DNA from 4 places in the Clostridium sp. YIM B02551 genome. Region 3 is predicted to be linked to each of the others. Evidence: riboswitches for the same ligand, from Rfam matches in the RefSeq annotation. Region 3 holds a riboswitch; each other region holds the start of a gene.
What was found. A riboswitch is a leader RNA that binds a small molecule or an ion and turns the genes downstream of it on or off. The one in region 3 is predicted to bind S-adenosylmethionine.
Positions count from the first base shown of each region.

Region 1: it holds a riboswitch for S-adenosylmethionine, as region 3 does, so the genes downstream of both, L1S47_RS13715 (PLP-dependent aspartate aminotransferase family protein) here and L1S47_RS03325 (methionine ABC transporter ATP-binding protein) in region 3, are expected to answer to the same signal.
Region 2: it holds a riboswitch for S-adenosylmethionine, as region 3 does, so the genes downstream of both, L1S47_RS14095 (O-acetylhomoserine aminocarboxypropyltransferase/cysteine synthase family protein) here and L1S47_RS03325 (methionine ABC transporter ATP-binding protein) in region 3, are expected to answer to the same signal.
Region 4: it holds a riboswitch for S-adenosylmethionine, as region 3 does, so the genes downstream of both, metF (methylenetetrahydrofolate reductase [NAD(P)H]) here and L1S47_RS03325 (methionine ABC transporter ATP-binding protein) in region 3, are expected to answer to the same signal.

Region 1 covers NZ_JAKGTF010000010.1:199,533-207,895, forward strand. Annotated here, with positions in the region: gene rlmH (23S rRNA (pseudouridine(1915)-N(3))-methyltransferase RlmH) at 1-400, opposite strand, end outside; gene L1S47_RS13695 (HAD family hydrolase) at 552-1,175, opposite strand; gene L1S47_RS13700 (ROK family protein) at 1,194-2,228, opposite strand; gene L1S47_RS13705 (MFS transporter) at 2,365-3,798, opposite strand; gene L1S47_RS13710 (PLP-dependent aspartate aminotransferase family protein) at 3,896-5,029, opposite strand; gene L1S47_RS13715 (PLP-dependent aspartate aminotransferase family protein) at 5,035-6,195, opposite strand; SAM riboswitch class I at 6,281-6,397, opposite strand; gene L1S47_RS13720 (lactate utilization protein) at 6,497-7,138, opposite strand; gene L1S47_RS13725 (SEC-C metal-binding domain-containing protein) at 7,237-7,740, opposite strand; gene L1S47_RS13730 (CxxH/CxxC protein) at 7,855-8,013, opposite strand; gene L1S47_RS13735 (MBL fold metallo-hydrolase) at 8,030-8,363, opposite strand, start outside.
Region 2 covers NZ_JAKGTF010000011.1:59,992-67,285, reverse strand. Annotated here, with positions in the region: gene thrS (threonine--tRNA ligase) at 1-1,187, shown strand, start outside; gene L1S47_RS14100 (homoserine dehydrogenase) at 1,229-2,440, opposite strand; gene L1S47_RS14095 (O-acetylhomoserine aminocarboxypropyltransferase/cysteine synthase family protein) at 2,495-3,772, opposite strand; SAM riboswitch class I at 3,930-4,063, opposite strand; gene L1S47_RS14090 (5-formyltetrahydrofolate cyclo-ligase) at 4,155-4,721, opposite strand; gene L1S47_RS14085 (ABC transporter ATP-binding protein) at 4,758-5,417, opposite strand; gene L1S47_RS14080 (ABC transporter permease) at 5,432-6,184, opposite strand; gene L1S47_RS14075 (ABC transporter substrate-binding protein) at 6,159-7,139, opposite strand.
Region 3 covers NZ_JAKGTF010000002.1:131,024-139,386, forward strand. Annotated here, with positions in the region: gene L1S47_RS03300 (MurR/RpiR family transcriptional regulator) at 49-897, shown strand; gene rlmD (23S rRNA (uracil(1939)-C(5))-methyltransferase RlmD) at 1,360-2,715, opposite strand; gene L1S47_RS03310 (hypothetical protein) at 2,780-3,169, opposite strand; gene L1S47_RS03315 (MetQ/NlpA family ABC transporter substrate-binding protein) at 3,345-4,151, opposite strand; gene L1S47_RS03320 (methionine ABC transporter permease) at 4,185-4,826, opposite strand; gene L1S47_RS03325 (methionine ABC transporter ATP-binding protein) at 4,827-5,789, opposite strand; SAM riboswitch class I at 5,882-5,998, opposite strand; gene L1S47_RS03330 (DUF350 domain-containing protein) at 6,164-6,367, opposite strand; gene L1S47_RS03335 (ComEA family DNA-binding protein) at 6,447-7,073, opposite strand; gene L1S47_RS03340 (D-alanyl-D-alanine carboxypeptidase family protein) at 7,195-8,363, shown strand, end outside.
Region 4 covers NZ_JAKGTF010000003.1:47,245-55,607, reverse strand. Annotated here, with positions in the region: gene L1S47_RS04510 (V-type ATP synthase subunit A) at 1-500, shown strand, start outside; gene L1S47_RS04505 (V-type ATP synthase subunit B) at 493-1,875, shown strand; gene L1S47_RS04500 (V-type ATP synthase subunit D) at 1,879-2,520, shown strand; gene L1S47_RS04495 (hypothetical protein) at 2,600-2,806, opposite strand; gene L1S47_RS04490 (MraY family glycosyltransferase) at 3,202-4,155, shown strand; gene L1S47_RS04485 (MalY/PatB family protein) at 4,245-5,384, shown strand; gene L1S47_RS04480 (hypothetical protein) at 5,444-6,010, opposite strand; SAM riboswitch class I at 6,112-6,221, shown strand; gene metF (methylenetetrahydrofolate reductase [NAD(P)H]) at 6,300-7,187, shown strand; gene L1S47_RS04470 (S-ribosylhomocysteine lyase) at 7,201-7,656, shown strand; gene L1S47_RS04465 (hypothetical protein) at 7,703-8,209, opposite strand; gene L1S47_RS04460 (helix-turn-helix transcriptional regulator) at 8,202-8,363, opposite strand, start outside.

The DNA of each region.
Region 1 (8,363 bases), on a different contig from region 3:
GAGGGAAAGTCATCTTTGAGAAACACAACTTATAATTTGACCTACTTAAAACTGCCTTTGATATTCCTAAGCTTCCGCCTATTATAAAGGCAATGTTTGAGTTCCCCATTACTCCTTGGTTTTCTATATAATTTGCAAATTCTTCTGAACTTAATTGCTTTCCTGCTAAGTCCATTGCTATAACAAACATATTATCCTTAACTTTATTTAATATTGCTTGCCCTTCCTTCTCCTTGATTGCTTCTTCTTCCTTCTCTGAAGCATTATCAGGAGTTTTCTCATCCTGAAGTTCTATTATCTCAAGCTTACAATACCTAGACAATCTCTTTGCATATTCATCTATAGCATCTCTTAAATATTTTTCTTTTAATTTTCCAACTGTAATAATTGTTATATTCATTTTCTTCTCCTTTTGTATAGAGTTCTATAATAATTATATCCTAAAATAAAAAGAGCGCTATACCAAAAGCTTGATATAGTGCCCCTTATTATTAAAAGCTCTTAAGTTACGCTAGCCCTATACTATTACGCCTTAATACGCTTACAATAAGCTAACTTAGAAAATAATTAGTTATTTCTTCTGGTTTATTAAATACAAGTTTGCATTTAATATCATCTGTTTTCTCTGCATATCTACAGTGACCAAACAACATTCTCGCAGCACTAGCTGCTTCATAATCCACTAAGGCATCCCCAAGGTATATTGCCTCTTCACCTTGAATCTTTGCTTTTTCCATTAACTTTAATAATGGATCTGGATTTGGTTTGTGTTTTTCAGTATCATCCTTACATATAAACACCTTAAAATATTCTAGTATGCCTGCTTCCCCAAAGTCTTCTACTAATTGAGCTTTAGTTTTAGATGTTACTATTCCTAAGGAATATCTTTCGCTTAGTTTGCTAAGCGCATCTTCTATTCCATCAAATATATAATTAAATTTTGCATACTTCTTTACATTATCACTCCACTGTTTCCAAGTGTCTTTGATTAATTCTTCTTTTACTCCAAGTTTACTTAATGCCTCATCTCCTGGTATTCCCATTAAATATCTTAGCTCTTCTTTTGAGTATTCTCTCCCATGTAAATCTTTCATAACCTCCTGCAAACCTAAAAGATTCGATAAAGCAGTTTCTATTAAAGTTCCATCTACATCAAAAATAATCCACTTAATCATAAACTTTCTCCATAAATATTATTTAATCTCATTTTTAATAAGCTTAATACCACTATTCATAGCTTCATTAGTTAAATAAGCTATTCCATCTAAATAATCATCACCACTATCCTCTGACATTATTATCTTAGGAATTACATTATTGGGCACATAGGTTTTACATTCTTCCTTTATATCTTCAATAAGATTTCTTCTAAGAGAATCTCCCCCTACCACAATAAAAGCAGGATTAATAATACAATTTACAGTCGCTATAACCTGAGCAATAATCCTTACATAACTTTTGTCATCTGGATTGTTATTTAATACCTTTATTAGATGCCCTTCTGTTCCTATTGGTATAAACCCTAATTCTCCTGCAAAATTATTTTCTCCTCTTACAAGCTTTCCATTTGCTATTATTCCAGCTCCTACTCCTATTTTTGTGAAATTTATATATGCAAGATTTAGGGAATTAATATCTACTTCCTTCATTTCTTTTATATAATTCATACTAAAGCCTAAGGCTATAGCATTTAAGTCATTTTCAAGTATAACTGGTATGTTATATTTTTGAGAAAGATATTCCCCAACATTTGATTTACTCCAATTGTTAAGATTTCTCCCAGAAAAAAAGTTTCCCTTATCAACTACTCCAGATACCCCTATTCCTATTGCCTTAATTTTATATACTTTAAACATATCTTCTATAAACTCGTATATAGATTTACCTTCTGCTTTAATGGATTTCTTCTCTACAATATCTCCCAATTGATTATACGTTGCATAATTAATATTTCTATCATCCATATAAAAAGATAGCGAAAACCTATTTCTTAAATTTAAAGCATATCTCTCAGCTCTTCTTCCACCACTTGAATCGTCATAGCCTACACTAACTATTTCTTTATCTATAATTAATTCTTCAATTAATGTTCTTACTGTTGTTGTGCTTATACCTGTATATTTAACAATTTCTGCTCGTGTTGCAGTGGTTTTTTCCTTTAAAACTTGTTTTATTAGCCCACTATTAACTTCTTTCATTATCTTTGGATTTCCTGATAACTTATTCACACTCACACATCCTAAATATAAATTAAACTTTTGTCGGATACTTTTAAAAGTATCTAATATAAGTATATTCCTTTTATTTTAGAAAAACAACCCTATATAGAAAAAGAGTTGGATTATGTAAATCCAACTCAATGTTTTATTCATTTGCTTTTCTCTTCTTTGCACCATAAAGTCTATATGCCGTAAGTATTGCACCCAAAACACATATAGTTGCTGCTGAATAATAAACCCATCTCATTCCATATATAAATACATCATCTCTCCCATTTACGTAACTAGTAACATGATATCCTATCTTTGCACTCATTCTGTTATATAAAAGTGTTGTTGATAAGGATACTCCAAATACCATACCTAAATTTCTTACTAGTGCATTTATGCTTCCTGCGATTCCTAGTTTATGCTTAGGCACTGTTGACATAACCAATGAATTATTAGGGGATTGGAACATACCATTTCCCAAGGTCATGATAGCTATAAACATTATTAATAAGGCTATAGCTGAATATTGATTTAAGGTTCCAATTAAAAATAACCCTATACTTGTTAATATTAAGCCTATAAATGTTAGCACTTCAGACCCTATTTTATCTGATAAATATCCACTCATCGGAGCTACAACAGCTAATATTATAGGCGATACCATCATAAGTATTCCTGTAAATGACGGTGTAAGCTTCATAACATCCTGTAAATAGAATGGAAGTATTATATTAGAAGAGCCAATAGCTACAAAAGAAATAAATGCACAGAACACACTTAATGAAAACAACTTATTACTAAAGAGTTCCATATGTAAAAGTGGTACAGATATTCTTCGTTCTGCGTATATGAAAACAATGAAAGCTACTACTGCTATAATAAATCCACCTATTATGAACTTATTATCATACCCAATTTCTTGTCCTTGAACTAATGCTCCAAATAATGAAATTATTGAAATCGCAAATAATAATGCTCCTTTAATGTCTAAAGGTTCATCAACAACTTCAGATGCCTTAGGTAAAGTATTCATTGCCATAATGAATGCTATTATTCCTATAGGAACATTTATTAGAAATATATATTCCCAACTAAATGCAGATACTATAAATCCACCTAAAGGAGGACCAACCATAGAGCCTAATGCTACAAAGGTTCCATTAAGTCCAAGTGCTCTTCCTCTTTCACTCGCAGGGAATACATGAGTAATTATTCCTTGGTTTGTTGCCATTGTTCCTGCTGCTCCTATTGCTTGAATAACTCTCGCTATTACAAGCATCACTAAAGAATTAGCTAAACCACATAATAATGATCCAGCGGTAAAGATTACTATTCCTATTTTAAACATCTTAGTTTTACCTTTGATGTCTCCAAGTCTTCCAAATATTAAAATAGTTCCTACAATAATTATTAAATAACTTGATACCACCCATCCAATTGATGCCATACTAACTGATAACTTCTTAGCCATAACTGGCAATGCAACATTTACAATACTACTATCTAATGTTGACATAAAAGTTAGTAACACTGTAGTAAATAATATCGTCCATCGTCTCTTATATACTGCATTATTTGTTTGCTCCATATATATTCTCCTTCATATGTTTGATCTATAATAAGCCTAAAAACAGAGACTCAAATTTTATTGAATCTCTGTTTTTAGTATTTTATCATAACTTAGATTATATTATAGCTTTACTAAAACTTTCAACTAAATCTTCAAATTCTTCAAGTCCAACTGATACCCTAATTAATGTATCGCTTACTCCAAGTGCTTCTCTCTCTTCTCTTGGAATTGCTGCATGAGACATCTTAGCAGGATATGAAACTATAGTTTCTACTCCTCCTAATGATACTGCAAAAGCTGCATTTTCAATATTATTTAAGAAATATTTTGTTTGTTCTAAAGTCTTAAACTTAAAAGAAAGCACTGCCCCTGCTCCTGATGCTTGAGAAAAGTGTATTTCTTTTCCTGGATGTCCTTCTATTCCTGGATAATAAACCTCTTCAACTTGTTCTTTTTCCTTTAACCACTTAGCTAGTTTACCAGCTGTTTCTTGATGAACATCTAATCTTACCTTTAAGGTTTTAATTCCCCTAAGTAATAACCAGCAATCCTGTGGTCCTAATATAGCCCCGAAAGAATTTTGAATTGCATATATTCTATCTGCTAACTCCTTATTTTTTGCTACTGCTAAACCACCAACTACATCACTATGCCCGCCTATAAATTTAGTTGCACTATGTACCACAATATCTGCTCCTAAGTCTAAAGGTTTTTGAAGATATGGTGACATAAAAGTATTATCTACTATAACAAGTATGTCCTTTTCTTTTGCTATTGAGATAGCTCCCTTTAAATCAGTTATCTTCAGTAATGGATTTGAAGGTGTTTCTAAAAATATTGCTTTTGTATTTTCTTTAATAGCCTTTCTTATATTATCTACATTAGAAGCATCTACAAAAGTAAATTCTATATTGAATCTGCTTAAAACTTTAGTAGTTATTCTATAAGTTCCCCCATAAACATCTTCACAAATTACTATGTGATCTCCTGCAGAAAATATTGATAAAACTGACGAAGTAGCTGCCATTCCTGATGAAAAGGCAAACCCTTTATATCCATTTTCAAGCTGTGCTATAGTATTTTCTAAAGCTTCCCTTGTAGGATTCCCACTTCTTGAATAATCATATTTCCCAAAGTTATCGATATCTCTTTGATGATAAGTTGATGCTTGATATATTGGTATACTTAATGCCCCAGTTTCTTCATCTATTTCGTTGCCATTATGAATTAATTTTGTTCCAAATCTCATTTATATCACCCCAACGCATATTCTAAATCTTCAATTAAATCATTAACATTCTCAATTCCAACTGAAAGTCTAAGAAGTGTTTTTGTTACCCCAAGTTTTTCTTTTATTTCATCTGGAACCTCTGCATGTGTCTGAGTTTGAGGATATGTAATCAAACTCTCTACTCCCCCCAAGCTTTCTGCAAAAGTTATAACCTTTACTTTCTTTAATACCTTTGCTACATCCTCAACGCTTTTAACTTTAAATGAAATCATTGCTCCAAAGCCTGTAGCTTGCTTTTTAGATATTTCATATCCCTTAGATTCTGGGAGCCCCACATAAAATACCTCTTCTATCTTTGGATTCTTCTTTAAGAATTCTGCGATTTTTATAGCATTTTCCTGACTTTTCTCCATTCTTATATGAAGAGTCTTAATACCTCTTAATAAAAGCCATGAATCAAATGGTGATAATGTTGCCCCAGTAGATTTATGATAAAATCTTAGTTTTTCATCTATTTCCTCATCATTAGTAGCTATGAAGCCTGCTAGTGTATCATTGTGTCCTCCCAAAAATTTAGTTCCACTATGGACTACAATATCAGCTCCTAAGTTTAATGGTTTTTGGAAATATGGCGTTAAAAACGTATTATCTACTATTACCTTAAGTCCCTTTTCTTTTGCTATTTCAACTATTGCTTTTATATCAGCAACCTTCATCATAGGATTTGATGGAGTTTCAACAAAAATTGCTTTAGTATTTTCTTTTATATTATTTATTACATCCTTTAGATCTGTAGTATCAACAAATGTATGTTGAATTCCAAATGGTTCATAAATATCTCTAAATAGCCTAAAAGTACCTCCATATAAATCATCTGAAACTATAATATGATCTCCTGCCTTAAACAAATTAATTATAGCGGTTATGGCTGCTACCCCTGTAGAAAAACCAATGCCCCATTTAGCTCCTTCTAACTTAGCAACCGTACTCTCTACTTCTTCTCTCGTTGGATTCTGAAGTCTAGAATAATCATATCCAGTACTCTCATTTAAACCCCCATGTTTAAATGTAGCTGTTTGATAAATTGGAAAACTTATTGACCCTGTTAATGGATCAAAGCCTTTATCTCCATGTACTGCTGTCGTTTCAAATCTTAATACGTTTTTTTCACACTCTCCACACATATATAATGCCCCCTTAATATTTTTGGAAAATAAAAAATGCCAGAGAATAAACCCTGACATTGTGATAAACAGCAACAGAAATCTATTCTCATCTACCAGTTAATTAAAACTGCAGGAATTAGCACCAATACATAAGTTAAATGGAACCTACGCTGGTTGCTGGGCTTCATAGGGCCAGTCCCTCCACCTCTCGTGATAAGATTATAAAATTATTATTTAATTTATAAGTATTATATACACCTTTTGGTTTTTTTGTCAAACCTTTTTTAGAAATCCTAAAATATATATCTTGAATTCTATCCTAATATCCAAGCTCTTCATTTAGGAAAATTACGTGAATTCTATCCTTATTCCCTTGGCTTTTTATCACTGTATATTCTCTACAGAGTCTATCTGGAGATTTACAATCCATGCAATAACCAACTCTTGCGCAAGGTGTAGCCTTATTAAGCCTTTTAGCATTTGCTGGAGCTGAAACTGTTCTGTTTCTCTTTATTGCCTCATCTAAGTCCTTAACTATTTTATTAATTCCTGCTACTATTATTACCTTATCTGGTCCATATAACATCGCAGCTACCCTATTACCATTTCCGTCAACATTATATATTTCACCACTTTCAGTTATTGCATTGGAGCTAGCAAAATATGCATCACTAAAAAATGATTGTCTAAATATATTTTTTATTTCTTCTCCTGTTAAGCCTTCCTTATATCTATCTAAAAAATCATATCTACCACTTCTTAAGTGTTCTATTATTCCAGTTTCAAAAAGTGTCATTGACCCACCACAAGCTACTTTTGAACCTTCTTTAACAATTTCCTTGATTTTATCAATTAACTCTTCCTTAGAATTTACAAGGTACCCATTAATATTGTTTTTATTTAATGCATCAATTACTCTCTCAATTTTTTTCTCTTTAACATAGCTTATATTACTATCCATAACTATCACCCTCCTAATGATATTATTATAACACCAAAATAAATCCAAAAAAAATAAGAAATCCCTTTAAGGATTCCTTATTTATAATTACCTTTATGTTATTTTCCTGCTCCACAGCATTTCTTATATTTCTTTCCGCTTCCGCATGGGCAAGGATCATTTCTTCCTATTTTATTTTCATTTCTTACTGTTTTAGAATCTTTGTATTTTCTAGCTATTTCTTCTCTCTTTTCAACAGAGAAAATTCCATCCCATTGTGGTAACTCATACAAATATTCAGCCTTAGCATCTAACATATTAAAGTATAAGTTTTCAAAATCTATGTCAAAATTTAATTCTTCTTCTGCAGTAATTTTTTCTAAATCAAATGGAGTCTTTAAACTATCATTAATACCATCTACAAATCCCATTACAAACTCATTAGATGCATTAAATTCTTTAGCTAAAGCTTCTATACTTAGTTTGGCTACTTCATTATGATTAGCTAGTAACTTTCTGTATATTCTAGTTTCTATATCGCTATATTCTTCCCAAAAAGCTTCTTCTCCTCTTGTTTTAACGTATTCCACAACCATATCGGTCCATTGTTTGTAAAGACTCATTTTATCTTCTCCTCTTCCTTAATTATGTTTATTATAGGACTTTTATAAACTTAATCAACTGCTCCGATCAAAATCCTATGAAAAATTATACTAAAGCTTATATGTAATAGCAAGTTATCCCTGTTTTTCCAAAGAATAGCTAGCATCTTTTTTACAAAAACTACATATTCCTTCTTGAACTTTCTCCAAGATTGGAAATGTTTCTTTCTCTACAATGAATTCGTCTAAAGCTTCATCTATATGTTCCTCACAAGCTAATATTTTATTATCCATATAGTTTTCTCTCCTTTTAGAATTCTATATAATTACTAGGTCTATGTCTTTCAGCAATTGCAACTCCAAGATCTACATTTACCTTAATGTTGTTTTCATTAAGCACATTAATTACTGTTTGATATGCTAAATCAGGGTGATTATTTGTATTACTTAAGTGACCTAAAAATAAATTCTTGAGTTTTCCATTAGAAAATAAATCTACTATCGCTTTGCCACAATCTTCATTTGATAAATGGCCTATTTCACTTAAAATTCTTCTTTTTAGAACATAGGGATATGGTCCATACTTTAACATCTCAATATCATGATTGCTTTCTAGTAGTATTACCTCAGAATCTCTTATATTA
Region 2 (7,294 bases), on a different contig from region 3:
GTTTATTCACTACTAATGAGAGAGTTGGTCAAGGACTTCCACTATTAATGCCTAAGGGTGCTAAAATTGTTCAAATTCTTCAAAGATGGATTGAAGATGAAGAAGAAAAAAGAGGTTATGTATTAACAAAAACTCCACTTATGGCTAAAAGCGATCTTTATAAAGTTTCAGGACACTGGGATCATTATAAAGAAGGTATGTTTGTTCTTGGAGATGAGGAAAAGGATGATGAGGTTTTTGCTTTAAGACCAATGACTTGCCCGTTCCAATACACTATTTATAATGCTGAACAACATAGCTATAGAGATCTTCCTATTAGATATGCTGAAACTTCTACTCTATTTAGAAATGAAGCTTCTGGTGAAATGCACGGTTTAATAAGAGTAAGACAATTCACTTTAGCTGATGGTCACTTAGTAGTTAGACCTGATCAATTAGAAGAAGAATTCAAAGGTGTTGTAGATTTAATAAAATATGTTATGACTACTTTAGGCATCCAAGATGATATCACTTATAGATTTTCTAAGTGGGATCCAAACAACAAAGAAAAATATATTGATAATCCAACTGCTTGGGAAGAAACTCAAAATATAATGAGAGATATTCTTAATCATCTTCAAATAGACTACACTGAGGCTGATGATGAAGCTGCTTTCTATGGGCCAAAGCTTGATATTCAATTCAAAAACGTTCATGGTAAAGAAGACACTATCATAACTGTTCAAATTGATTTTGCTCTTGCAGAAAGATTTGGAATGACTTATGTAGATAAAGATGGTAACAAGAAACTTCCATTTATAATTCATAGAAGTTCAATAGGTTGTTATGAAAGAACTTTAGCTATGTTAATAGAAAAATATGCTGGTGCTCTACCAACTTGGTTATCTCCAGTTCAAGCTAAGATACTTCCTATTTCTGATAAATATAACGATTATGCTGATGAAGTTGCTAAAAACTTAAGAGATAAAGGTATAAGAGTTGAGGCTGATTATAGAGCTGAAAAAATAGGTTATAAAATAAGAGAAGCTAGACTTGAAAGAGTTCCATACATCCTAATTGTTGGAGAAAAAGAAGAAGCAAATAAAGAAGTTTCTGTTAGAAGTAGAAAAAATGGAGAAGAGGGTGCTATTTCTTTAGAAGAGTTCAAGGTTAGAATAGTTAAAGAAGTAGATGAAAAAAGCATTTAATTCCATTATTAGAAAAGAAGAGACATGTGTCTCTTCTTTTTTTATGATACTTTGGGAAGTCTAGTATATGAATTTATTTTCCCTTCTTTAATTAATGTATTTAATAGCTTAATAATTTCTACTTCACTTTCTATTTCTAAGTAAAATGCTATTTCATCTTTTCTTTCACCAACTAATTGAGCTTTATTAAACTTCTCCCTAACAGCCTTTATGGCACTTCTCTTATCATTAGTTTTCATTCTTATAAGTAGTGAAGATTTGTCATAAGTCGTTTCCTTTATAATCACTTCTTCTTCATATTTTGTAGGGAGTTCCCCTCTTCCCTTTATTATATCTAAAATATCACTATATACAGCTGACGCAGTAGGTAACATTCCTGCACCTTTTCCAGTAAAGCTTACATCCCCAACTGCATCACCATGAAAAATAACTCCATTTACTTCATCATTTATTTGTGAGAATAAACTATCACCATCAATCAGTGCTGGTTCTACTGATGCATATACTTCATTTCTAACTTTTTTACTTACCGCAATTAACTTTATCTGATAACCAAGCTCCTTAGCATATATAAAGTCCTGTCTTTCTAATTCAGTAATTCCTTTGGTATTTATATCTTTCCAAGATATCTTTTTCTTGTAGGCTAAGGTTGATAATATTGCTAATTTTCTAGCTGCATCATATCCCATAACATCTGACTCTGGATTAGCTTCTGCAAATCCTTGCTTTTGAGCCTCTCTTAATGCTTTACTATAGCATAGGTTTTCTCTACTCATCTTAGTTAATATAAAATTTGTAGTTCCATTCAATATACCTGTTATGCTTTTTATTTCATTTCCTTCCAAAGATTCAAGCAAAGGCTTAAGTAATGGGATGCCTCCGCCTACTGAAGCTTCGAATTTTAGATTTACATCTTTTCTTCTTGCAAGGTCAATTAGCTTTCCCCCATACTCAGCTATTAAATCCTTATTTGCAGTTACAACATTTCGCCCTAAGCTTAAAGCCCTTTTCACAAATTCATATGCTGGATTTATTCCACCCATCACCTCAACAACTATATCAGTTTCTTTGCTAAAAAATTCTTCTGTATCTGCTGTTAGAATCTCACTAAATTTTTTATTTTTATGCTTTTCAAGGTTTCTTACCAAAATAGATACTACTTCTATATTCTCTAATTTATCTTTATTCTTTTCTAATAATTCAATTAATCCTGTTCCTACCACTCCATATCCTAATAAAGATATCCTAACCATTATAATATAGCCCTCCGTACAATTACTTATATAAAACGTTCATTTTTATAGAAATTATAGTGAATTTAAAGCCTGCTCAAAATCTCTTATTAAATCCTCAGTATCTTCAATACCAACAGAGATTCTTAAAAGATCTGGACTTACTCCACTTGCCTTTTGCTCCTCCTCTGAAAGCTGAGCATGAGTTGTACTTGCAGGGTGTAAAATATAAGTTCTTGCATCTCCTAAATTAACAACTAGTGTTGCAATTTCTAAGTTTTTGATAAGCTTCTTCCCTTCTTCTACTCCTCCTTTAATACCAAATGTAAGTACTCCACTCGCTCCACCCTTAAGGTATTTTTGAGCTCTTTCATATTGGGAGTTTCCCTCTAAGTATGGATAGTTAACCCAAGCAACTTTCGGATGAGCTCCTAAAAATTCTGCTAACTTTAGTGCATTTAAGGAATGTCTTTCCATTCTTAAATGTAGAGTTTCTAGTCCTAAATTAGTTAAAAATGCATTAAACGGGCTAGGTGACGCCCCTAAATCTCTTAATAACGTTACTCTTGCCTTAACTGCATATGCAGCCTTTCCAAAGGCTTCAATATATTTTATACCATGATAACTTGAATCAGGTTCTGTGAATTCTGGAAATTTTCCATTTGCCCAATCAAAATTTCCTCCATCTACTATAATTCCCCCAACTGCAACAGCATGACCATCTGAATATTTAGTTGTAGAGTGAACAACTACATTAGCTCCAAATTCAAAAGGATTGCACAAATATGGTGATGGTACTGTATTATCTACAATTAATGGTACCCCTATTTTTTTAGCTACTCTAGAAAACTTATCTAAATCTAATATATTCAAACCTGGATTCCCTATTATTTCTCCATATATAGCTTTTGTATTCTCTTTTGCTAAGGCTAGTATTTCCTCTTCACTTGCTTCAGTATCTACAAATGTGACTTCAATACCGAATTTTCTTAAGTTAATATTGAATAAATTAAATGTTCCTCCATAAAGAGCTGATGTTGATATAATATGGTCTCCTGCCTTGGCTATATTGGCTATTGCATAAAATATAGCTGCTTGGCCCGATGAGGTTGCTACTGCTGCAACTCCTCCTTGTAGTGCCGCATACTTTTCTTCATAGGCAGCTATAGTTGGATTACTTATTCTAGTATAAAGATGCCCTTCAGCTTCTAACCCGAATAGTTTTGCAACATGATCAGGATCTCCTTGTTGATAGCTAGTACTTTGAAATATTGGTAAAACTCTTGGTTCACCTGGATTCGGCTTATACCCTCCTTGTACCGCAATTGTTCCCAAACTAAAATTTTTACTCATTAAAAAAAGCCCCCTTTTTATTATCAGGTGGCCTCTTACCAAACATAAACAACTATCATCGTTACTGCTGCTTATCTTATAATAAAAAAGCTATTTCTACTATAAGATAAGTAGAAATAGCTAATAGAGCATAGTTAAATACGCAAAATTACTCTTTCTCTTATCTATCAGGATAACCAGAAATCAACTAAAAATTTCTGTACCTGCAGGATTTAGCACAATTCTAACTTAATGAATGTTAGCTGTTGCTAGGTTTCATAGGGCCAGTCCCTCCACCATTCTTGATAAAAGACCATCGATTATTTAATTAATTATATTATAATGGTAAAAAAATAAAATGCAACTATTTTTTTGAAAAATATTGCATTTCTATATTAATTATTTATAGAGTTTTACAATCAATTATTTCGTTCTCCGTGATAATATAATTAACTTTAATATCAAAGCTTTCTTGAGGTAATTCTTCTAAAACTTGAAGTGAAAATGCAAGTACTACTTTAGGAATATTTGGATTAGCTTTTTCTAAAAACTTATCATAATATCCTCCACCATAGCCTATTCTTTCCCCATTCTTTGTAAATGCTACTCCTGGCATTATTATTAAATCTAACTCTTCATCAAGTTCCTCATTAGATTCAGGTTCTAATATCCCCCAAAATCCAGGTTTCAATTCATCTATAGATTTTATTCTAATTACTTTCATTTCTTTATTTTTATTATCGATCTTAGGAACATAAACTCTTTTATTTTTTTCTAAAGCATCCTTGATTAAATTCATTGTATCAACTTCGTTTCCAAAACCCACAAAAATAAAAATACTGTTTGATAAATTATATAAATTAAAATTCACTAAAAATTCTTTAATTTTAATGTCGTATATTTTTTTTATGTCTGCATCAAGTAAATCTCTTATTTTAATTATATTTTCTCTAATTAGTTTTTTCTCCATAATTCAATCCTCATCTTTATGCTATTACGTGTTTAATTAGTCCTTTTCAACTATTTCTAGTATTTCTTTTTTAGATATGTTACTATTCACTTTTCTTTTAATTTTAGTTGGCTTATCAGTTAATATATAAATTTCATCTCCAAGTTCTAAGCATTCATCTATGTCATGAGTTACAAAAATCACAGTCTTTTTTTCTTCACTTTGGATAGTTTTAAAATCTCTTATAAGTTTATTTTTATTTTTAATATCTAGGGTTTTAAATGGCTCATCCATGATAATTATTTCTCCACCATAAGATAGTGCCCTTGCAAGACTAACTCTTTGTTTCATTCCCCCACTTAACTCTTTAGGATAGAAATTTAAATATTTATCTATCCCCATCATGGAAGTATACTTATAAATTAATTCTTTTCGCTCTTCTATTTTATACTTCTTTTTAAGAACAATTTCTATATTATCCTTAGTTTTAAGCCAAGGTATTAATCTATCTTCTTGAAAAACGAAACTTATTTCCTTTTCATCAAAGCCAGATACATTTCCCTGGTAATCCTTATCTATCCCAGAAATTATATTTAACAACGTACTTTTTCCACAGCCAGATGGTCCTAATATACATGTAATCTTTCCTTCTTGAAACTTCATAGAAATATCATCTAAGACTCGTAAATTGCCAAATTCTTTTATTACGTTTTCCAAATAAAAATCAACCATTAATTAAAAGTCCTCCATCTTTTAGTCATTAGTTTAATTATAGATTCTATAAATAAAACAAAAACAACTAAAATTACTATCCAACTAAAAACACCTGCAGTATTTAACTGCATTTTTTCCATTTGAATACTTGTCCCAACTCCATAGTTAGGTTGTCCTAGCACTTCCCCACCTATAACCATTTTTAAACATAATCCTATCACGGATGAAAGTACCCCAAAAACGCTTTTAGCCATACTTGGAATATAAATATATCTAATACTATCTGTTATTCCTACCTTGTACACCTTTGTCATAGAAATTACGCTCTTATCTATATCAACAATTCCTTGAATAACGGCTTCATAAATAACTGGAAATACAACGATTGAAGCAAGTAAAATAGGTGCCTTTTCATTTGTAAGCCAAATTAGAGCGAGTACAATTATTGCCATAGTAGGGACAGTCTCTAAAAGTGCCATGGTAGGCTGTAATATCTCAAGTATTTTCTTATTTAAAGCTGCAATTATTCCTACAATTGAAGCAAAAATTAAAGAAATTACAAATCCCAATATACACCTTTGTAATGTTGCCATTAATGTATAAATAAATGACTTATCACTAACTATAATCTCTAATGAATCTAGAGTTTCCCTTGGAGAAGGTAATATAATTGGATTGCTTAATATATTACTAACAATCCACCATACTAATATTAGTAATGCCGTTCCAATTAGCATATATTTTTTATTCTTTATAATATGCATTATCATCTGGTATTTTTTCTCCTATTGTCTTTGGCGCATTTTCCATTAGCACCTTAAAATAAATATCATAATCTTTCTTTAAAGTCTCTGCATCTGAAAATTTAATATTTGCTCTTTTTAATGCTTGAGATAAGTCTTCCTTTTTAACACCGATTCCTAGTTCCTCAACATAATCTCCTAGTTCCTTTGGATTAGTATTAACCCACTCACAGCTTTCTTTATATAAATCAATAAATTTATCAACTGAAGTTTTATTATCCTTTGCTACTTGATTTTTTACTATTAAGGAACTTTGAGGATACCCATTTTCTGAGGAATTTAATTTTTTCCACTCTTCATTTAAATCAAGCAATATTTTAGTGTCTGATTTTTTCTTTAATATTGTTGTAAGCATTGGTTCTGGTACTACGGCTGTTTTAACTTTTCCTGTTAAAAAATTTGGAGCAAGTTCTGTAGAACCGTTAAGATAATTAAATTTAACATCACTATCTGCATTCAGTCCTTTTTCCTTCAAGATATATCTTAATACTATATCTGGAGTAAGCCCTTTACCTATTGTTGTTAATTCTTTGCCTCTTAAATCTGAAATATTATTAATATTTTCATCTGTAATTGCAAAGAATGACCCCCAGGTTCCACCTGCTGCAATTTTATAGCCCAGCTTTTTGTTATAAGCCTGGGCTGCCAAATTAGATGGAACTATCGCAATATCCGCATCTTCAGATAATATTTTTGAAGTTAAACTATCTGTTGTTTTTTCTATAGTAAATTGAATATTAACATTTTTATCAAGAGTCTTTGTTTCCTTTAAAAGCTTACTCATAGATAAAGCTGGAATTCCATCTGGAACTACCACCTTTAAAGTGACTTGCTCTTTATTTGTCTTATCCTTTTTTCCACAAGCTACAAAAGTTGTTGTAGCAACTAATACACTTAATGCGATAAAAATAGCTTTTTTCATCCTGTGTCCTCCTAAAAATAAAAAAGATAATCCTAATTTATATCAAGTTGTAATTTTTATATCAAGTTCATTATATCATACTTTTATGAAATATACTGGTAATTAAGTAACTTGTACACAGAGAATCTTTACTTTACCATATTCAAAAAATTTAT
Region 3 (8,363 bases):
TATTGTTTTTAAAGTTACAATACATCGTTTATAAAAAGGAGGACCAATATGGATGTATCTGTTAGACTTAAAATTAAATCTTTATACAATGGATTAAGTGCTAAAGAACAAAATATTGCAGATTATATACTTGAAAATCCTATTTCTGTGGCTCACAATTCTATCAGCTATTTATCTGATGAACTCGATGTTGCAGGCTCTACTTTATTTCAATTCGCAAAAAAGTTAGGTTATTCTGGCTTTAAAGAATTAAAGATGGCTATATTAATTGAAGAAAATAATTTTTCAACTACATCAATTCATGAAAACATTGAAATTGATGATAATGAATTGGCTATGGCACAAAAAGTCTTTGATTCAAACATTAAAACCCTAACCAATACTAAGAAGATATTACGCTTAGACGATTTGAGAAAAGCTGCTGAAATTATATCAAATTCAAATCTACTATGTTTTTTTGGTCTAGGTGGATCAGCAATACTTGCAGAAGATGCATATCATAAATTTTTACGTTCTCCAGCTCGTGTCCGTCATACTACTGATTATCATATGCAACTTATGGAAGCATCTTTATTAACACCACAGGATTGTGCAATTTGTATCTCACATACAGGAAAATCAAAAGAAACTATTAAAATTGCTGAAACAGTTAAAAAATCTGGTGCAAAAGTAATTGTTATCACTAGTCATGCATCTTCTCCTCTAGCTAAGATAGGTGATATCGTTTTTATTTCTATATCTGAAGAAATCGAATTTCATTCAGAAGCCTTATCTTCACGTATATCTCAATTGAGCATTCTAGATTCACTCTATGTAATTTTGATGTTTATGAATAAAGAAAAATCAAAAGAGGCTTTATCTAAAGTTAGACGCACTATATGGGAAGTAAAGCATTAAACCCTATGACAACAAGATAATATTGAATCATAATCAATATTATCCTTTAAAGCGGATTATTAATGAATAATCCACTTTGTTTTTGTGTACAAGCATAGGCAACAACTTGACGGTGAAAGTCCGTCGCAGGTTTGGTATGTGAACTAATGGCGAAAGGCCTGCCCTACGGACAGTTAGTAACCAATTAATTAGAAATAAGTACTTTAACAAAGATTTGTATTAAAAAATATAAAAAACCACTTTTCTTTTGTAAAATTAGTTTGCACTCAAAACTTACAAAAGAAAGGTGGTTTTTATGAACAACTATTAACAATATCCTACTACTGAATTGAAAAAGTACTATAAAAAGTAATAATTTTATCTAAATCAGTTAATATAAAAATTGCCAACGCTTTAATTTCAGCGTCGGCAAAATGTTGGCAATTCGCCAATTCTAGATTAATCTACATTTCAAGAATTATTCTATTGCTTGATTAATTTCACTACTGTTTCACAATGAGGTGTGTTAGGAAACATATCTTTGCAAAGTGTTTTTTCGATTTTATATCCTGCTGCAGTTAATGCCTTTAAATCCTCAACTAAAGACTTTGGATTGCAGCTTACATATATTATGTCTTTTACATTAAAGGCTATAACATACTTCATTGCCGTAGGATGCACTCCACTTCTTGGTGGATCTAATATTATAATATCTGGCTTATCTTTCACTTCAGTTATTACTTTAGCAATATCTCCAGCTATAAATTCACAATTATTTAATCCATTTAATTTAGCATTTTCATTTGCAGCTTCAACTGCTTCTTCAATAAGTTCGATTCCTACTACCTTTTTGGCTTTTGGAGCTGTTATTTGTCCTATTGTTCCTGTACCACAATATAAATCAAATACAACCTTATTTTCTCCATTTCCCATGAAATCTCTTACTATTGAATAAAGCTTTTCTGCTCCTTCTGTGTTAGTTTGGAAAAAAGAGAATGGTGATATCTTAAACTTTAATCCCAAAAGTTCTTCCATTATATAATCTCTTCCATAAAGTAGATTTACCTTTTCAGGAAATACTACATCTGAAAAAGAATTATTCTCAGTATGAATAACTGATGTTAATTTTCCTTCATATGAAAGAGCTTTTAATCCTTGAAGATATTCATCCAATGAAAAGTCTATTTGTGTGGTAGTTACTAAATTAACCATAACTTCTCCGGTTTTTGCAGCTCTTCTTACCACTAGATGTCTTAAGTAACCTTCTCTTTTCATTACTCTATAATAAGGAAGATCTTGACCTCTGAAATAATCTAATGTGTATTTTATTATTTTTCTGAAATCTTCATGAACTATCTTACATTGATCAACCGTTATTATACTAAAAGGACTCCCTTTCATATGCATACCTAGGGTTAATTCTCCACCCTTTTCCTCATCTCCAAAGGTAAATTCCATTTTGTTTCTATATTCCCATTGGTTTGGACTTCCTTCAATGCCTAAAAACTCTCCTGTTTCTACATTGGCATTTTCAAAAAGTTCTTTAACCTCATCACGTTTTAGTTCTAATTGTTTATTATACGGAAGTGTTTGAGATGAACACCCACCACATCTTCCAAATATAGGGCATCTTGCATCTACCTCATATTCAGCTCTTTCTATAATCTCCAAAGGCTTTATTTCTGCATAATCTTTTTTCTTCTTTGTTACTTTTCCTTTAATAAGCTGTCCAGGATATGAATTTTTAGAATATACTATAAGCCCATCCATGTGAGCAATACCCTTTGAAGGAAATTCAGTTTTTTGAATTTTTAAAGTTATCTCATTTCCTTTTTTCATGAGTTAGATGCTTCCTCCTCTGTTTATTCTTAAATATATAATTAATAATAGTTATGTAAAAAGCCTATTGATTTAAGGCTTTTTCACCAATTGTTTTTCCATAAATACTTTTTACGATTGTAAAATACAATACACTACTTGCGATATATGCAAAGAAATATATACCTAGAGTATCCATTATCTCATATCCTAATGGTATTAATATAAATTTAACTAAATAAAACAAGATGAATGCTGCAAAGGCAACAATAGTCTGGTCAGCTATTGATATAATCAATCTTCCCAAAACACCTATTTTTTTCTCAGCTTGTTTATCAGAATTCATTATATCCAAAAATTCCTTATTTGTTGTTGCTTTCTCTATATTATTTTCTGATTTTACTTCAGATTCTTCCTTCGATTCCTTAGTTATGTCCTCTATTACTTCTTCTACTTTTTCTTCATTAATACTCAATGTAGCTACCTCCCTACTATTTTACATTCTTTAAATATACTACAAAACCCTTTAATTAGCAAATTACAAAAAGTTTAAATAAATGTAAATTATAAAATTCCTTATTTATATTCTCAGTAAAATATTTGCAAATAAATAGCAGAGACAATTTGTCTCTGCTACTATTATGTTCTAATTAAAACATAGGTATTACTGCACCCTTATATTTATCTTCAATAAATTTCTTAGCATCTGGTGAGTTAAGTGCATCTTTTAATACTTTTATTTTGTCACTATTTTCATCACCTTGTCTTACAACTAAAATATTTGCATACTTTTGAGCAAATTCTGAATCTGATTTTTCAGCTATTAATCCATTATCTGTTGGATTTAGTCCAGCATCTAAAGCATAATTTGCATTTATAACAGCTGCATCTACATCATCTAATGTTCTTGGTAATTGAGCTGCATCTAATTCTTTGAACTTAAAGTTCTTTGGATTTTCAGTAACATCTTTTGCTGAAATTAATTCTCCATCTTTAACTTTGATTAGGTTATTAGCTGCAAGTAATTTTAATGCTCTTGCTCCATTTGTTGCATCATTAGGGATAGCTATAGTAGCTCCATCTTTTAAATCATTTATTGATTTAGCCTTTTTAGAATATAGTGCCATTAATTCACTATGAACTTTAGTTACTGTTGCTAACTTATATCCTTTATTCTTCATTACTTCATCTAAGTATGGTTGATGTTGGAAGAAGTTTGCATCTAATTCCTTGTCATTAAGTGCTGTATTTGGTGTATTATAATCATTGAATTCAACAATCTTCAAAGTATATCCTTGTTTTTCAACTAATGGCTTAATAGCATTCACTATTTCTTCATGTGGTTTTGGTGTAACTCCAATTGTTATAGTTTTATCATCAGCCTTTTTTCCACAAGCTGCTAGACTTAATGCTAAAGCGCCTACTAATACTAATGATAATAATCCTCTTTTTTTCATAATAAGTCCTCCTTGTTTTTATAAATCATATATCTATTTTACCTGTTTCTTATAAATATAATTACCTAAGCTTTGTAATACTTGAACAAATACAATTAATACCACTACTGTATAGAACATTATCTGATTATCAAATCTATTATATCCATAATTAATAGCTGCACTTCCAAGGCCTCCGCCTCCTATTGCACCTGCCATAGCAGAGTATCCTACAATGCTTATAATTGTTAAAGTGATACCTAAAATTATACTTGGCATAGCTTCTTTAAGCATTACCTTGAAAATTATTTGTGTATTGCTAGCACCAAAAGATCTTGCTGCTTCAATTACTCCCTTATCAACCTCTCTAAGTGCTGACTCAATAACTCTTGAAACAAAAGGTGCTGCTGATATAGTTAATGGAACAATAGCCCCCTTAATTCCTATAGTTGTCCCAACTATAGTTCTAGTAAATGGCACTAGTACTACCATTAAAATAATAAATGGTAAACTTCTTAATATGTTAATTATTCCGTCTAATATACTGTATATAACCTTATTGGGTTTAAGTCCATCAGGTGCAGTAATTATCATTATAATTGCTGGAATAAATCCAATTATTATTGCAAATAATGTAGAAAAAAACGTCATTATAAGTGTTTCTTCAATTGCAGGTAATAATATACTTTCCCACATTTATAGCACCTCCCAGCTGATATTTTCATTCTTTAAGTATTCAACTACTTTTTCTTTATATTCATTATTTACATTTATAACTAAGCTGCCTAATACATCATCTCTAAATTTTTCAAGTTTACCCCATACTATAGAAAAGTCTATATTAAGTTCTCTTGCCATCTTTGTAATTAATGAATTTTCACTTAAATCTCTTGGGAAGAATAGTCTGATATTTACCCCAACATCAGGAAGGGTTTCTTCTTCTTCTTCTCCTAAGAATTTCTTTAAGCTTAGTCCAGGTCTTAAGAATAATTCTTCTGCATTTCCTTCTGCTCTAATTACTCCACCTTCTAGTAGCGCAACTTTTTCACATATTTCTTTAACTACTTCCATTTGGTGAGTAACAACTACTATTGTAATTCCTAGTTCCTTATTGATTTTCAACAATAATGATAGAATATCCTTTGTCATCTTAGGATCTAGTGCTGATGTTGCCTCATCACATAATAGTATCTTAGGATCTAACACCAACGCTCTTGCAATCGCAACTCTTTGTTTTTGACCCCCACTTAATTGAGATGGCTTACTCTTTTCCTTATCACTAAGCCCTACTAAATCTAATAGTCTATATACTTTTTCTTTAATATCTGCTTTATTGTATCCCCAAACTTCTAAAGGAAGTGCTACATTGTCAAATACATTTTTTGTTTGTAACAAATTGAAGTTTTGAAATATCATCCCCAAGTTTTTTCTAAATTCCCTAATTTCCTTAGTTGAAAGTTCTGAGACTTCTTGTCCCATAACAGTTAAACTTCCAGAGTCATAAGTTTCTAATCCATTGATGCATCTTAATAGAGTAGATTTTCCTGCTCCAGAGTGGCCTATAAGACCATAAATTTGTCCTTCTTCAATATTTAATTTAATATCTTTAAGAACTTCTGTTTCATTAAAACTTTTGCTTAAGCCTTTAATTTGAATCATTTAGCTACCTCCACGCGTCCTTTGTTATCCGGATAAATAAAAAGCGCTTGGGAATAAACCCAAGCGCTGAAAAATAGCCACTGCAATTTACTCCCTTATCTCTCAGTTAAAAAATAACTGCAGGAATTAGCACCATACACAAGTTAAATGAAACCTATGTTGGTTGCCGGGCTTCACAGGGCCAGTCCCTCCACCGCTCACGATAAGAATTCGTTAATATTAATTTGTCTGCTATTACTATAATATAAATATTAATTAAATGCAATAAGAAATGTTTAATTTTTTAGATATTTTTAATTTTTTAGCGAAATTTTTAAATTTTATAAATGAATACCTTTAAATTTTTAAAACTTTCATTTTTATGTTTATTATGTTTATGCTATTACTTTTGAGACAATTATAGCTATAGATATTAATAGTCCAGCAACCACAATAGCTACCGCTAAATTTCCCTTTTCTAGCTCTTTATTAAAATCTGCTGGTATTATTTTGTCAAAAATAATATATCCAACCATCATAATAACTATACCAACAAGTCCAAATAAGACACTCAAACCAACATTTACTAATACGTCCATAAATACTCCCCCTTAGAATAATATAATTTAATTCTAATATAAATCCTTTCCAATTTCTAGGCTTTTTTATTATATATCTCTATATTGAAATTTTATCCTTCAATTTATCAAACGTTCCTTCACCAACTCTATCAATTTTTTTGAGTTCCTCAATAGATTTAAACCCTCCATTTTTTTCTCTGTATTCTATTATTTTTCCTGCCATTACTTTACCAACACCTGGCAATGTATCTAATTCAGCTTCTGTTGCAGTATTGATATTAATTATTCCATCTTGAGATTTTCCAGATAACGACGAAGACGATAATGAACCTTCACTCCCCTGAGCCTTATTATCTATATTTCCTATGACTATACACTCATGATTTTGAAGCTCTTTGGCTAAATTTATATTCTTTGTATCGGCTTTCTCTGTTAACCCACCAGCTTCTGAGATTAAATCTTTAATAATCGATCCTTTCTCCATTATATATACTTCTGGTCTTTTAATTTCTCCTTTTATTTCAACAACTATATTCCCACCATTATTTTTAGCCGTAGTTGTAGTTTTATTGTCTTTTGAATCTTCTTCTACAAACATATTTTCTACTTCTTTATCTGATAAAGGCTTTGGAATATTTATATATGTATATATTCCAGCAATTAAGGTTAGAACTATTAATAGTATTACGATTCCTATTAGTTTTTCTTTCCTTGTAATTCTCATGTTTTCCTCCTTAAATTTTAATATATAATTAATTATTGACAAAAACTCCTCATTTATATAGTAATTTGACCACATTTTTGTTATACTTATTTTTATGAAATATGACATAATGGGGGATATTATGAGAAAAATTTCTTATTTTTTACTATTGATGATTTCTTTTACATTAATATTTAATAAAAATGTAAGCGCAGCTCCTTCTGTTCCTGATTTAGAAGCTGATGGTGTTGTACTAATGGATGCAACTACAGGAAAAATTCTATACAGTAAGAATAGTGAGAAATCACTTGCACCAGCTTCTACGACAAAAGTAATGACTGCTTTATTAGTTTTAAGAAATTCAAAGCTAGATGAAAAAGTTACCATAACCAAAAGTGCTACTGCAGTTGATGGAACACGAATCGGTCTAATTGAGGGTGAAGTATTTACCGTTAAGGATTTATTATACGGAATGCTCTTACTTTCAGCTAATGATTGCGCTGAAGCACTAGCTGAGCATGTCTCTGGCTCAAGTGAGGCTTTTGTTGAGCTTATGAATAAAACAGCTAAAGAATTAGGTGCAAATAATACTACTTTTGTAAATCCATCTGGACTTTATGAAGATGGTCACAAGACAACAGCTTATGATTTGTCACTTATTATGAGAGAAGTGTCAAAGAATCAAACTTTTATTGATATTTCTAGAACACCTGCATATGAATTTCCTGCATCTAATATAAACGGGGAAAACCACTGGGCAGATAATAAAAATGAATTAATTATGAAAAACAATAGATATTTTTATCAATATGCACTCACTGGTAAATGCGGATATACAACTCCATCAAAACATACATATACTGCTGTTGCTGAAAAAGATGGTCAAAGATTAGTTGCAACATTTCTTTACTCATCAAGCAAAGATAATTATTTTAGAGAGGCAAAGAACTTATTTGAATATGGATTCAATAACTTCAGTCTCGTAAAACTATATTCAAAAGGTGAAAAGTTATCTGATTATACTTTTAATGATTCTACTACAATGCCGTTACTCGCTTCAGATGATATATCATATGTGTGTAAGAAAGGTGATGAAAGCTCAATTACAAAATCACTAGATATCGAAAATAAGGATTTATCAAACCTTTCCTTCACTAGTGGGCAAGAAGTATTATCAGCATCTGTTTCAGTAAATGGTCAGAAATATCAAAATATCCGTTTAAGTGCTGGAGAATCAAGAGAAATAAAACCTGTGCAAAAGAGTTTTAGTGATAAGCTTAAAGAAATGAAACCTGAGCTTGCCGCTGGTGG
Region 4 (8,363 bases), on a different contig from region 3:
CAGCAATTAATTGGCTAAATTCTTATTCACTTTATTTAGATAGAATGGGAAGCTGGATGAATGAAAATGTAGCTTCAGATTGGTCAGAACTTAGAACAGAAGCAATGGCATTACTTCAAGAAGAAGCAAACCTTGAAGAAATAGTTAGACTTGTAGGTATAGATTCTCTTTCTGAAAGAGATAGATTAAAGCTAGAAGTAGCTAAATCTTTAAGAGAAGACTATCTTCAACAAAATGCCTTCCATGAAATAGATACCTATGCATCTTTAGAAAAGCAATATAGAATGTTAAAATTAGTTTTAGCTTTCCATAAAGAAGCAGAGAGAGCATTAGATGAAGGAATATATCTAGAGAAAGTTTTAGAATTAGAAATAAGAGATAAAATTGCAAGAAGTAAATATGTAAGTGAAAAAGAATTAAGCAAGATAGATAAAACTCTAGAAGAATTAAAAGAGGCTGTAGATGCACTTATTGCTGAAGGAGGTGTGTTTAATGCTTAAGGAATATAGAACAGTAACAGAAGTAGTTGGCCCACTTATGGTAGTAGAAGGAGTTAGTGGGGTAAAATATGATGAATTAGTTGAAATAGAACTTCAAACTGGAGAAAAAAGAAGAGGGAAAGTTCTTGAGGTTAATGGAAGTAAGGCCATGGTACAGCTTTTTGAAGGTTCTGCTGGAATTAACTTAAAGGGTACAAAAGCAAAATTTTTAGGAAAACCACTTGAATTAGGGGTTTCTGAAGATATGCTCGGAAGAGTATTTGATGGAATGGGAAGACCAAAGGATGATGGTCCTAAGATACTTCCAGAAAAGCGCCTAGATATTAATGGAGAAATAATAAATCCAGTAGCTAGAAATTATCCTTCAGAATTTATTCAAACAGGAGTTTCTGCGATAGATGGGTTAAATACATTAGTTAGAGGACAAAAACTGCCAGTATTCTCTGGAGCAGGTCTTCCACATTCAGAATTAGCAGCTCAAATAGCAAGACAAGCAAAAGTTTTAAATTCAGATACAAAGTTTGCAGTTGTATTTGGAGCAATAGGAATAACCTTTGAAGAGGCACAATTCTTCGTTGAGGAATTTACTAAAACTGGAGCTATTGATAGATCTGTTTTGTTTATGAATTTAGCCTCAGATCCAGCTATAGAAAGAATAGCTACCCCAAGAATGGCACTAACAACAGCTGAATTTTTGGCTTATGAAAAAGGCATGCACGTATTAGTTATACTAACCGATATAACTAATTATTGTGAAGCATTAAGAGAAGTTTCAGCAGCTAGAAAAGAAGTTCCTGGAAGAAGAGGATATCCAGGATATTTATATACAGACCTTTCAACAATATATGAAAGAGCAGGAAGAATAAAAGGCAAAGAAGGTTCCATAACTCAAATCCCTATTCTTACAATGCCAGAAGATGATAAAACGCATCCAATCCCTGACTTAACAGGTTATATAACAGAAGGACAGATAATTCTTTCAAGAGAATTATATAAGAAGGGTATAATGCCGCCAATTGATGTTTTACCATCTTTATCGAGACTTAAGGATAAGGGAATTGGAAAAGGAAAGACAAGAGAAGACCATGCAGATACAATGAATCAATTATTCTCAGCATATGCCCAAGGTAAGCAAGCTAAGGAACTAGCATCTATTTTAGGTGAATCAGCTTTAACAGAAACTGATAAGAAGTATGCAAAATTTGCAGAGGCTTTTGAAAAAGAATATGTATCTCAAAGTTTCACTGGAAATAGAAATATAGAGGAAACTTTAGACCTTGGGTGGAAGCTTCTAAGGATATTACCAAAAACTGAGCTTAAGAGAATAAGAGATGAATACCTTGAAAAGTATATGAGCGTGGGAGAGGAAGAGTAATCTATGGCAAGATTAAATGTCAATCCTACCAGAATGGAACTAACTAAGCTAAAGAAGAGACTCGTTACTGCAATTAGAGGACACAAGCTTTTAAAAGATAAACAAGATGAGCTGATGAGGCAGTTTATAAGCATGGTAAAGCATAATAATAATCTAAGAAAAGAAGTAGAAAAAGAATTACATGGTGCTTTAAAGGATTTTGTAATGGCAAGAGCACTTATGAGTTCAGAATTTTTGGAAGAAGCTGTTGCTTATCCAAAAGAGAGTATATCCGTGGAAGTAGGAAGCAAAAATATCATGAGTGTAAATGTTCCTGTTATGAATTTTAAACGAGAATTAGAAGGTGATTCAGGAAGTATATATCCTTATGGTTTTGCAAGTACATCTTCCGAACTAGACGACTCCATAAAAGGACTGTATGATATTTTACCAAAGCTTCTTGAACTAGCTGAAGTAGAGAAGAGCTGCCAGCTTATGGCAGATGAAATTGAGAAAACAAGAAGAAGAGTTAATGCGCTTGAGTTCATGACAATACCAGAACTAGAAGAGACAATAAAATATATAAGAATGAAACTTGATGAAAATGAGAGAAGTGCTTTAACAAGACTTATGAAAGTAAAAGCTATGTTAGAGCAAAAAGCATAAATAAAAAAGTAGTAGAATAATTTATTCTGCTACTTTTTTATTAACTAAAATATATGAAGGTGCGGATAATAAGTAAATTTTAATCGTCGTCATCTGTATCAATTGATGTAGTTTTTGAAGACCAGTTTTTATCCTCATGAAAACTGGGGAAAAGTGAAGTACTATCGTCACCATCTGGTCCAGCTAATCCAACGTTTAGATTAGCAGAAGTAGATGTTCCAAGCGAATCAGTTGTTGCTGGGGAAGCAAGTGTTTTATCCTTTTTAGTTGTATTACTCTTTTTCATAAAAACACCTCCACACCTAGTATGTTCAGTTAATTATAAATTATTTATTAGAGAAATATATGAGATTAATAAAAACCAAATAAATGCTAAAAAGACCGCGCATGTATGAGGCTTTGTTTATGTTGATATTTTGTAACTAATATTTTATCTTTTTTTACTTGTTCTGTGGTATTATTTTAATGACAGAGTTGTATAATTTTGAGTGACATAAGATTTATTAGTGAAAACATAGAATATTTAAATATTATTTTAATTTTTTAACAATAGAATAAAATGATGAATATTGATAATAAATAGAATAAAAGATATAATTATCATTAGTTATGTAATAAAGGGGTTATTTGTGTATATTTTGATACTTAAGATTTAGTTAACACCCTAGAAGGAGATTATATATGAAGTATGGAATAGCATTAGCTTGTGCTGTATTTATAGTTTATTTGATTATTCCTGTTTTAATGAAGTTATTTGTAAAATATGATTTTTTAGATAAACCAACTGAAAGAAAAAAACATAAGGAACCAATACCTCTTTGCGGAGGAGTTGGGATGTTTATAGGCTTTTTCGTTATGTATTTTGTGTTTGTAGGAGATTTTATTACAAAGGAAAAGATTACTGTTTTTATAGCGTCACTATGTATCCTATTAATTGGATTAATAGACGATTTCTATAAAACAAGAGGAAAAGAATTCCCTATATATCCTAGGTTTATCGTACAAATACTTGCTGCTATTTTAGTTTATAGAAGTGGAATAGCTTTTAGTGGATTTACAAATCCTTTTAATGGACAATATGTAGAATTGCATGTGGTGGTTCAATTTATTCTTACAATAACATGGATATTTGGGGTTACTACTGTAATAAATTGGTCTGATGGTATGGATGGACTTGCAGGCAGCTTGTCTACAATATCTTCAACAACTTTATTTGTTGTGGCACTTGCCATGAGACAACCAGAATCAGCTATGATGTGTATTATATTAGTTGGATCTATTTTAGGTTTCTTAAAGTATAATAGGCATCCAGCAAAAGTATTTATGGGGGATTCAGGTGCTAACTTTTTAGGATTCATTCTAGGGATAATTGCTTTAGATGGAGCATTTAAACAAGCTACGGTTATGAGCTTAATTATTCCAATATTAGCATTAGGTGTACCAATCTTTGATAACATATTTGTAATATTTAAAAGATATGCGGAAGGCAAACCTATTTATCAGGCAGATAGAAGCCAAATACATTTTAGACTTCAAGAAAAAGGACTTACTACAAATCAAATAGTTTTATATATTTGTGCAATTAGTATGTGCTTAAGCATAATATCAATAGTATTGTTATTTGTTAAAGTTTAAAAATAGCTAGAGTTGAGATTTACTTATATAAAATCTCAACTCTAATTTTATATAAAAGACTATTTTAGTATCTAAAGGGAGGAATTTCTATGAGAATTAATTTTAATGAAGATATAAAAAGGTTTAATACATCTTGCTATAAGTGGGACCAGTACGGAGAGGATTATATTCCATTGTGGGTTGCAGATATGGATTTTAAATCTCCAGAACCCATAATAAAGGCTTTAAAAAATAGAATTGAGCATGGTATATTTGGATACACGAAACCTGATAAAGAGCTAGTAGAAACTATAGTAGAATATTTTAAAAAAGAATATAACACAGAGATAAAAGAATCTTGGATAGTGTGGCTTCCAAGTATTGTGCCAACTATAAATGTAGTATGTCAAATGATTGATGGCTCTGTAATGATAAATACACCTGTATATCCTAACATAAGAAAAGCACCTGTAAATGTTAATAGAGAAGTAATAGAAGTTCCGTTAAAGAGAGAACAGGGTAAATATACTTTTGATTTTGAAGCAATGGAGAAATCAATAAGAGAAGATACTAAACTATTTATATTATGCAATCCACATAATCCAGTAGGAAGAGTTTTTTCTAAAGAGGAGTTAGGGGATTTAGCAGAATTTTGTGAAAGGCATGGGCTAATCCTATGTTCTGATGAAATACATTGTCAGCTTATATTTGAGGGAAAGCACATACCGTTAGTGTCACTAGGAGATAAAGTATCTCAAGGCATAACTCTTATGAGTCCAGGAAAAACATATAACCTACCGGGAATACCAATAGCCTTTGGGGTTATACCAAACACAGAATTAAGAAATAAGTTCCTAAGAGCTTCAGAAGGATTGCTGCCACATCCAGGAGTTTTAAACTATGTAGTATGTAAAGAAGCATATAAAAATGGAGAGTCTTGGAGAAAAGAATTACTAGAATATCTAAAAGGTAATTTAGAATTTTTAGAGAGAGAATTTAAAAGTAGACTACCAGAATTAAAATTAACTCCGGTGGAAGGAACGTATTTGCTTTGGATAGATTTTAGAGAAACAGGTATTAAGGATCCATATAAGTTTCTATATAAAAAGGCTAAAGTTATTCTTTCAGATGGAAAGGATTTTGGCGAGGAAGGATTTTTAAGGCTTAACTTTGGATGTACAAGAGATACTTTAGTTAGGGCTATGGATAGAATTGAGAAAGCTTTAAAAGAAAATAAAAAAACAGATTAAGTTAAAAAAGGGAACTCAGTAAATACTGAATTCCCTTTATAATTAGACATATATTTCTGTTATTTAATTTCAGAAATAGTATTTCCATCTTTGTCTATCAACACGTAGGTAGCAGTTGAATTTTCGCTTGCAAGGTTAAATACTGCAAAATCTTTTCCATTTGATATTTCTGCCTCTTCTGTTTTTGAATTTGAGGTTATTTTGATTTTACTAACATTAGTATTTGAAAAATCTCCAAATACAATAAAGTATTTTCCTATAGTTTGAGTATTAATTTTAGTAGTTGACTCATATTGTTTAGTAGGAACAAACCTATTATAGAGGAATTTATGCCTATCAAATTCAATAATACCAGTTGAATTTTGGGACTCATAAAAACCAATTATATTATCGCTTGTTGATATTATTTTATCAACTTTTATAGACTTATCATCGAATTTTTTAGACGTAGTTTTTGTAATAGAATCTATAGGTGTATCTGTTGCAACGCTTTCACTCATAACTCCACCTAAATAAACTATGATTAATATTGATAATAATGCAAAGCTGTTTAATAGTAGTTTAATGTTTACTTTTTTTGAACCTTTAGTGCCTTCTGTACCTTTATGTTTATTATTTTCGCTCATATATTAACCCTTCCTGTAGTTAAGTAATAAGTATATTATATCAGTATTATTGTAATAAAAAAATATTTACAATATTACCATCATAGTGTATAATTTATTCAAACTTATCTAGAGTGGTGGAGGGACTGGCCCAATGAAACCCAGCAACCTATAAGTTATCATTTGACTTAGTGGGTGCTAATTCCTGCAGTGTTTAACTGGAAGATAAGGATATTATTTGGGGAAATCGCGTTATATAAACCTAAAGGTAATATCCTTTAGGTTTTTATTTTTTTAAGGGGGTATTTATATGTTTATTAAGGATATTTTTGAAAGTAGAAAGGTAGTTTATTCTTTTGAGATCTTTCCACCTAAAACTACATCTTCACTTGAAACAATATACACAACACTAGAAAATCTTGGGGAATTAAAACCAGACTTTATATCAGTAACTTACGGAGCTGGTGGGAGTACTGTAGATAATAAAACTACTCAATTATCTTCACTAATAAAGAATAAATATGGTATTGAGGCACTTGCACACTTAACGTGCATTGGATCTACAAAAGAAGATATCAATAATATTCTAAATGACTTGAAGAAGAATAATATTAATAATATCCTTGCACTTAGAGGAGATATTCCAATGGGTCAAACTAATAATGGGGAATTTTCATATGCTTATGAATTAGTTAAACACATTAAAGATCAAGGAGATTTTGGGGTTAGTGCTGCTTGTTATCCGGAAGGCCATATAGAATGCAGGAATTTAGAGCTTGATATAGAGAGACTTAAGCAAAAGGTAGATAATGGTGCTGAACACTTAGTTTATCAGTTGTTTTTTAACAATGAAATCTTTTATAATTTTCTTGAGAGAGCAGATAAAGAAGGAATTAATGTTCCTATTGAGGCAGGAATAATGCCAGTAGTGAATAAAAAGCAAATCGAGAGAATTAGTAGCCTTTGTGGTGCACAGTTACCAGCTAAATTCTTAAGAATGATGGACAAATATGAGCATAACCCTGAAGCTTTAAGAGATGCAGGAATAGCATATGCAGTAGAGCAGATAGTTGATCTATTATCATCAGGAGTTAGGGGTATACACTTATATACCATGAATAATCCATTAGTAGCAAGAAGAATAACAGAGAATATAGGAACTATAATTAATACCTTAAATGAAAAGGCAGTTATTTAAAGGAGGAAACAAAATGGAAAAAGTAGAAAGTTTTGAATTAGATCATAGAATAGTAAAGGCACCTTATATTAGAAAGGCTAAGACTTTAGATGGTAGTTTAGGAGACAAGGTTACTAAATTCGATTTAAGATTTACACAACCTAATAAGGAAGCTATCCCAACTGCATCAATTCATGGATTAGAACATCTTTTAGCAGGACTATTAAGAGAAGAATTAGATGGAATAATTGATTTATCTCCAATGGGATGCAGAACAGGATTTTATCTAATAGTTTGGGGAGATAGAGAACCAGCAGAAGTTAAACCAGCTTTAGAAGCGGCACTTAAAAAAGTATTAGTTGCAGATGAAATTCCAGCAAGAAATGAATTTCAATGTGGAAACTATAAAGATTTATCACTCTTTGGTGCTAAAGAATATGCTAAAAAAGTTTTAGAAAATGGTTTTTCATTAAATGTTTTTGGTGAATAAATAAAATAAAGACTTAAGGTATTTATTATGCCTTAAGTCTTTTATTTTAAAATATTTTATTCTTTTTTAAGAATGCTAATATATATAGCACAATCGAAACAGAAATATATGCTATAGTTCCTAATATACTTTTTAAGTATAGAGCATAAGAATTGCTATTTATATATATTGCAAAGATAACAAAAGCCAAAAATAAAAATGAAAATATATATAAAGATATCCTAATACTGTTTTTATTTGTTTTGTTTATTTTAATTAATTTAGGAAAACTAAAATCGGTTTTAGTTTTTATTTGATAACTTAATAAAAGAATAAGCGAACTTGAAATAAGAATCCAGCCTATCTCTTTTACGTCAAATGTTTGGACAGAGTGAATTAATTTATTAGTTATAATTAGTCCAAAAATAAAAATTGTAAATATACATGTGAGTTTAAGAGAGTCAAGGAAAGCTTGGGTTTCTCTCTCGTCTTTTTCTTTAATAAATAATTCCACAGCGAAGTTAACAATAATACAAATAATTGCAAGTCCTATGATTACTAAATACTTATTCATCTTCCATATCCTCCTGTAATAATTCAAAGATATCATCAATTCTTTTATCAAAATATTGAGCTATTTTAAAAGCTAATTTTAATGATGGATTAAAAGTGCCTCGTTCAATTTCTAATATTGTTCCTCTAGACACATCTATATCTTCGGCAAGCTT